Regions from separate parts of the Methylobacterium sp. CM6246 genome, predicted to be linked through region 1. Evidence: predicted binding sites of a transcription regulator. Region 1 holds the regulator's gene; each other region holds the start of a gene.
The links. The regulator PhoB, encoded in region 1, activates phosphate uptake and scavenging genes when phosphate is short. The targets are predictions, from matches to a motif close to TGTCATNNANCTGTCAT.
Positions count from the first base shown of each region.

Region 2: ACYQPG_RS03110 (Orn/Lys/Arg family decarboxylase) is a predicted target of PhoB. The motif match lies at 1,241-1,257, and genes of this name have one in related genera.
Region 3: phnC (phosphonate ABC transporter ATP-binding protein) is a predicted target of PhoB. The motif match lies at 1,157-1,173, and genes of this name have one in related genera.

Region 1 is NZ_JBTXKY010000001.1:4,740,340-4,742,599, forward strand. It holds gene ACYQPG_RS22935 (protein-disulfide reductase DsbD family protein) at 1-682, shown strand, start outside; gene phoB (phosphate regulon transcriptional regulator PhoB) at 728-1,423, opposite strand; gene phoU (phosphate signaling complex protein PhoU) at 1,598-2,260, opposite strand, start outside.
Region 2 is NZ_JBTXKY010000001.1:606,052-608,311, forward strand. It holds gene ACYQPG_RS03100 (lysozyme inhibitor LprI family protein) at 1-327, shown strand, start outside; gene ACYQPG_RS03105 (LamB/YcsF family protein) at 414-1,199, shown strand; gene ACYQPG_RS03110 (Orn/Lys/Arg family decarboxylase) at 1,306-2,260, shown strand, end outside.
Region 3 is NZ_JBTXKY010000001.1:1,339,303-1,341,562, reverse strand. It holds gene phnD (phosphonate ABC transporter substrate-binding protein) at 1-135, opposite strand, end outside; gene phnC (phosphonate ABC transporter ATP-binding protein) at 263-1,111, opposite strand; gene ACYQPG_RS06745 (LbetaH domain-containing protein) at 1,235-1,864, opposite strand; gene ACYQPG_RS06740 (DUF1045 domain-containing protein) at 1,857-2,260, opposite strand, start outside.

The sequences.
Region 1 (2,260 bases):
GGCGCTGCCGCGGCCGGGCGCCTGGATGGAAACCCTGAAGCAGGTTCTGGCTTTCCCGGTCTACGCAACGGTGGCGTGGCTGATCTGGGTCCTGGCCCAGCAGGTCGGCCCGCAGGGGCTTCTGGTGGGGCTGATCGGCCTCGTGCTGGTGGGCTTCGCGGCCTGGGCCTGGGAGCACGGGCGCGTCGCCGCTTCGCGGGTCGGACCCGTCGTCCAGGGCGTCGCGCTGCTGACGGTCGTCGCCGTCGGGGCACTGACCCTGACCCTCGATCGCGACCGGGCCGTGCCCGTCGCCCAGGCCGCCGCAGAGGGCGTCGAGCCCTTCACGCAGGCGCGTCTCGACGCCTTGGTGAACGCGCGGCGGCCGGTCTTCGTGAACATGACCGCCGCCTGGTGCATCACATGCGCGGTCAACGAGACGACCTCGTTGTCCACGAAGGCCGTGCGGGCCGCCATGAAGGATCGGGGTGTGACCTACCTGAAGGGCGACTGGACCAACCAGAACCCCGAGATCACCCGCCTGCTGGAGGCGCATGGGCGCAGCGGCGTCCCGCTGTACCTGCTCTACACGGGCACTGGGGAGGCACAGGTGCTGCCGCAGATCCTCACCGAGGGAACGGTGCTGGCGGCCTTGAAGGTGGTACCGGCCGCCTCCGGTAAGAGCGCAGCGCTGGCACGCTGACCGAGGAGGCAGGCGCGCCGTTCCGCCCCGACGGGCTGGAGGTCTTCAGGCTTCGAGGGAAAACGTCTCGTCGAAGGCGTATCCCGAGCCCCGCACGGTGCGGATCGGGTCGGCCTGCCGGGGGGCGTTGAGCGCCTTACGCAGCCGCCCGACATGTACGTCCACGGTGCGCTCGTCGATGTAGACGTCGTGGCCCCAGACCCCGTCGAGGAGCTGTTCACGGGAAAAAACCCGGCCTGGCGCCAGCATCAGGAATTCCAGCAGCCTGAATTCGGTTGGTCCGAGATGGAGTTCCTCGCCGGCGCGCCGGACCCGGTGGCCGGAGCGGTCGAGCTCGATGTCGCCCGCCGCCAGACGGTCGGCGACGTGGGCCGGCTTGGCCCGACGCAGCAGCGCCCGAACGCGGGCCAGCAGTTCCGGCACCGAAAACGGCTTGACGATGTAGTCGTCGGCGCCGGTTCCGAGCCCGCGGACCCGGTCGCCTTCCTCGCCGCGCGCGGTGAGCATGATCACCGGCAGACGCTCGGTCTCGCGCCGGGCCCGGATGCGGCGGCACAACTCGATGCCCGAGAGGCCGGGCAGCATCCAGTCGAGCAGGACCAGATCGGGCGTGCGCTCGGCCAGGAGCAGTTCGGCGTCGTCACCGCGACTGGCCGAATCCACCAGGAATCCTTCGGCCTCCAGGTTGTAGCGCAGCAGGGTAGTCAGCGCCTCCTCGTCCTCGACGATCAGGACTTGCATGCTCACGTTCGATAACCCGTTCCGAATTCGGCACGCATCGAATCAACCGCGCCGGAGGGCCCGGACGCGCCGATGGTGCGGCAGGGGCCGTGATTCCTCAACCCACGCGCACTCCCACCGGGGCTTTGTCCCGCAGGTGGGAGTGCGCGCTGCGGAGGAACCGCGAACCGCATGTCACGGGGCCGTGGCGGCAGGCCCGACCGTCGCGTAGTTCGACGCGTCGTTCTTCGGCCGCTCGCCCGCCAGCGTCTCACCGGTGGCGAGGTAATGGATCGTCTCGGCGATATTGGTGGTGTGGTCGCCGATGCGTTCGACGTTCTTCGCGCAGAAGAGCAGATGCGTGCAGAACGAGATGTTGCGCGGATCCTCCATCATGTAGGTGAGGAGTTCGCGGAACAGCGAATTGTACAGGGCATCGATCTCGCCATCCCGCTCCCAGACATCGTAGGCCGCCTTGATGTCGCGGCTGGCATAGGCGTCGAGGATATCCTTGAGCTGAGCTTCCGCGAGGTCGCTCATGTGGCGCACGCCGAGCACGATCTTCTGCGCAGGCGCCTGATCGGAGATCGCGACGACCCGCTTGGCGACGTTCTTGGCGAGATCGCCGATCCGCTCCAGATCGCCGGACACGCGGATTGCCGAGATGGTCTCGCGCAGGTCGATCGCCAGCGGCTGACGCCGGGCGATGAGCAGCACTGCCCGCTCTTCGATGTCACGCTGGAGCGCATCGAGGCGCTTGTCGGCGAGGATCACCGCCTGGGCGAGCGTATCGTCCCGGCGGACGAGGGCATCGGTCGCCTCGGCGGCCATCTTCTCGGCGACGCCGCCCATCTCGGA
Region 2 (2,260 bases), 4.1 Mb from region 1:
TGCCGGGCCGCGACCTCGACGCCAGAGACCCAAACCTGCCTGCACAAGGCCCTCGAGGCGGCCGACGCGAAGCTCAACGCCGCCTACAAGAAGGCCCTGTCGGTCATCGAACAGGACGACCGCCCGCTGGACGCCAAGGCGACCTGGAAGGCCCAGTTCACGGCGGCCCAGCGCGCCTGGATCGCCTTCCGGGACGCCGATTGCGGCGATCTCACTTTCAGCGAGTGGAACAACGGCAGCGGCACCACCGGGGCGCTGTATGCCTGCAGGTACGACAAGACCGTCCAGCGGACCGAGGACATCCTGAGCCGGTACCCGCTTCAGTAGAGAGGTGGCTCCCGCCTCGGAGGCGGCGGCGGGCAACTGGTCCGACCCTTGAATGCGCGCAACCGCTGCGCACGCGAGGGACCTCGATGATCGTCGACCTGAACTGCGACATGGGCGAGGGTTTCGGCGTCTACCGCCTCGGCGACGATGCCGGGATGCTGGCGATCGCCAGTTCGGCCAACATCGCCTGCGGGTTCCACGCCGGCGACCCGCTGGTCATGCACGAGACCCTGACGCTCGCCGCCCGCGCCGGGGTCCAGGCCGGGGCGCATCCGGGCTTCCTCGATCTCTGGGGCTTCGGCCGGCGCCCGATCCACGGCGAGCGCCCGGCCGATGTCGAGAAGGTCGTGCTCTATCAGGTCGGCGCCCTCCTGGCGCTGGCCCAGGATGCCGGCTGCCCGGTGCGGCACGTGAAGACCCACGGGGCGCTGGGCAACATCGCCAACGCGGACGCGGATCTCGCCCTGGCGGTGGCCCGGGCGATCCGGACGCTGGACCGCGACCTGATCTTCGTGGTCATGCCCGGCCTCGAGACCGAGCGGGCCGGCGAGCGGCTCGGTTTGCCGCTGGCGCGCGAGATCTACGCCGACCGGGCTTACGCCGAGACCGGCAACCTGGTCTCGCGCACGCACCCGGGCGCGGTCCTGCACGATCCGGCCGAGGCGGCGGAGCGCGTGGTGCGGATGATTGAGGACCGCGCCATCACGTGCCTGTCCGGGCGACGCATCCCGGCCCGAATCGACAGCATCTGCGTCCACGGCGACACACCGGGCGCGGTCGCGATGGCCGCGCGGGTGCGGTCCGACCTGGCCGCCCTGGGGATCGCCATCAGGCCGATGGCCCAGGTGATCGGTAGCGCGATCGGCGCCTGAGTTCGCCGATTCCGTCCGGTTTCAGCCGCGATCCGCCTCACCGTCATGCAAACGTCGCAGATGGGCCAGAAAGCCACTCGCTGCTTACGAGGCTTTGAGAGGCCCTATGGATTTCCACCGTCGCTTCACGGTTCTGATGTGCGCCCCCGCCTTCGATCCGGACGACCTGGAGGGCGCGCGCGTCGCCCAGATCGTGGCGGCGGTGGAGAATCGCGGCTTCGAGGTGGTGCGGGCCCGGCGGGTCGAGGACGCGGCGATCGCCGTGCAGACCGATGCCGCCATCGGCTGCATGGTGGTCGACTGGGGCAAGCGCGGTCTCGACGGCAAGGCCGCCGCGCTCATTGACATGATGCGCAAGCGCGGCCTGGAGATGCCGATCGTCATCATGGTCCGCCGCAAGCGGCTGGAGGACATCCCGGTCGAGCTCCTGGACTTCATCGACGGCTACATCTTCCTGGCGGAAGAGACGCCGGAATTCATCGCCCGCGGCCTGGTCAGCCGGGTGACGCAATATGCCGAGACCCTGAAGACGCCGTTCTTCGGCGCGCTCGTGGACTATGCCGAGAAGGGCAACCAGCTCTGGACCTGCCCGGGGCACAACGGCGGCATCTTCTACAACCGCTCACCCATCGGCCGGATCTTCGTGGAGCACCTCGGCGAGGCGATCTTTCGCGACGACCTCGACAATTCGGTGCTCGACCTCGGCGACCTGCTGACCCACGAAGGGCCCGCGCTCAAGGCCCAGAAGGAGGCCGCCAAGATCTTCGGGGCGGAGAAGACCTACTTCGTCCTCAACGGCACCTCGGCCTCCAACAAGATCGTCCTGTCCTCGCTGGTGGCCGAGGACGACCTCGTTCTGTTCGACCGCAACAACCACAAGGCGGCCCATCACGGCGCCCTGTTCCTGGGCGGCGGCATCCCGATCTTCCTGGAGACGGACCGGAACGCCTTCGGCTTGATCGGTCCGATCTATCACGAGGCCCTGGACGAGACCCGGATCCGGGAAAAGATCCGCGCCAACCCGCTGGTCACCGACCCTGAGGCCTGGCGCCGGGAGCGGC
Region 3 (2,260 bases), 3.4 Mb from region 1:
GCCGCTGGCATTCTCCATCGGGATGACCGCGAGGGTCAGCTCGGGATACTTGGCCTTCCACTCCTGGGCGGCGGCCGGAAGGCTGAAGAGGGCGAACGACGCCGCGGCGGCGGCAAGGGTGCGTCGGGTGATCATCGGGTGGTCCTCGGGTCTGTTCAAGCGCTGGATTGGCCGGCCGCGCGGTCGGCGCGTCCGGTCGGGCGTTTCCATCCGTCGTTGTTGGAGGCCTCGAGCCCGGTGCGCCGGCGACCGGCGCCCCAGCTCAGGCGCCGATGGCGGCCTCGCGGATGGGCTGGGCCGGGACGAGGCCGGGCAGCCCCGGCAGGGCCGCCCGCTGCTCGGCCTCGCGCTCCGGGGAATCGTCCAGCACCTCGCCCGCCTCCAGGCCGTAGAGCCGGCGCGCCACGTCCTCGGTGAGGTCGAACGGGCCGCCCTCGAACACCACCCGGCCTGCGGCGAGCCCAACGAGGCGGTCGCAATAGGCCCGGGCGAGATCGAGGGAATGCAGGTTGCACAGGACCGTGATGCCGTAGCGCCGGTTCACGGCCGCCAGGGCATCCATCACCAGCCGGGTGTTGCGCGGGTCCAGGGACGCCACGGGCTCGTCGGCGAGCAGGATCTCGGGCTCCTGCACCAGCGCCCGGGCGATGGCGACGCGCTGCTGCTGGCCGCCCGACAGGCCGTCGGCCCGCTGGCCGGCGAACTCGCCCATGTCGAAGCTCTCCAGGGCGGCGAGGGCCATGGCCCGATCCTCGTCCGACCACAGCCGGAGCAGGGAGCGGTGGGTCGGCACATGGCTCAGCCGGCCCATCAGCACGTTGGTCATCACGTCGAGGCGGCCGACCAGATTGAACTGCTGGAAGATCATGGCGCAGCGGGTGCGCCATTCGCGGAGCGGCCGACCGCTCAGGCCGGTGATGTCGCGGCCGTCATAGAGGATGCGCCCGGAACTCGGATCGGCGAGTCGGTTGATCAACCGCAGGAGCGTTGATTTGCCGGCTCCTGATCGGCCGATCACACCGACGAAGCTGCCGCGCTCGATCCGCAGCGAGACTTCGTCCACGGCTCGACGGCCGCCGTACTGACGCGTGAGATCCTCTACGACGAGCATAAACATCCATCCGCTGCGGGGTGGAGGCAGCTAAACGCCTCTTCCACGACGGTTGAATGACGAATACAAAATGATTTCTTTAGTCGGCGCACCAAATCCGATGTTGCGCGCCCCGGCGTCTCCCTACGTGCCCGACCGACTGGTGTACCGCTCCAGGAAGTCTTCGATCGGCAGCGCGCGGAAATCCGGAAGCGCCTTGCGCAGGCGGTCGTGGTCCCAATCCCACCAGGCGAGGCGCTCCAGCCGCTCGGCGACCGGCTCGGGGAAGCGGCGGCGCACCGGTCGAGCCGGGTTGCCGACGACGATCGTGTAGGCCGGGACGTCCCGCGTGACGATCGCGCCCGCCCCGACCACGGCGCCGGTGCCGATGCTGCGGCCGGGCAGCACCACCACCCCATGGCCGATCCAGACGTCGTGGCCGATGGTCACCGGGCTTGCCCGGCGGCGCGCGAAGAACGCGTCCTCGTCCGCCTCCTCGGGCCAGTAGGCCTGAGCCCGATAGGTGAAATGCGCCTGGCTCGCGCGTTCCATCGGGTGGTTGCCCGGGTTGATCCGCACCGCGGCGGCGATCGAGCAGAACTTGCCGATGGTGGTGTAGATCACCTCCCCGTCCTGGGCGATGTAGGAATAATCGTCGAGGACGGTCTCGGTCAGGCGCGTGCGGGCGCCGATTTGCGTGTAGCGGCCGAGATGGCAGTCGACGATCCGGGCGCTGGGGTCGACGGCCGCCAGGCCGAGATGCTGGTCAGCCATGCGCGTCTCCGAAAGGCAGGCGCGCCAGCAGCCGGAACGGCTCGGCCCCGTCCTGCACGAGCACGCTCAGGGCGTCGATCACCACGGGCTCAGGTCGCGTGGCCGCGTAGGCGTCGGACAGGCGGCGCAGCCAGGCGGCGCGGTCGGGATCCGGCAGCGCGTCGGTCAGCGTCATGTGGAACTGGAAAGCCTCGAAGACATACGGATAGCCCCAGCGGGCGAGCAGGGTGCGGCCGCGCGGATCGAGGCGCTCCGGGCGGCGCTTGGCGCGCTCGCTCTCCGACAGCGGCGCCCGCCACGGGTCCAGGGCGGCGACGCATTCGGCGGCGAGCAACCCGAGCTCCGGCGGCGGAGCCGCGGGGACCAGCGCCAGGAACGGCCCGAGCGCCGCGACGG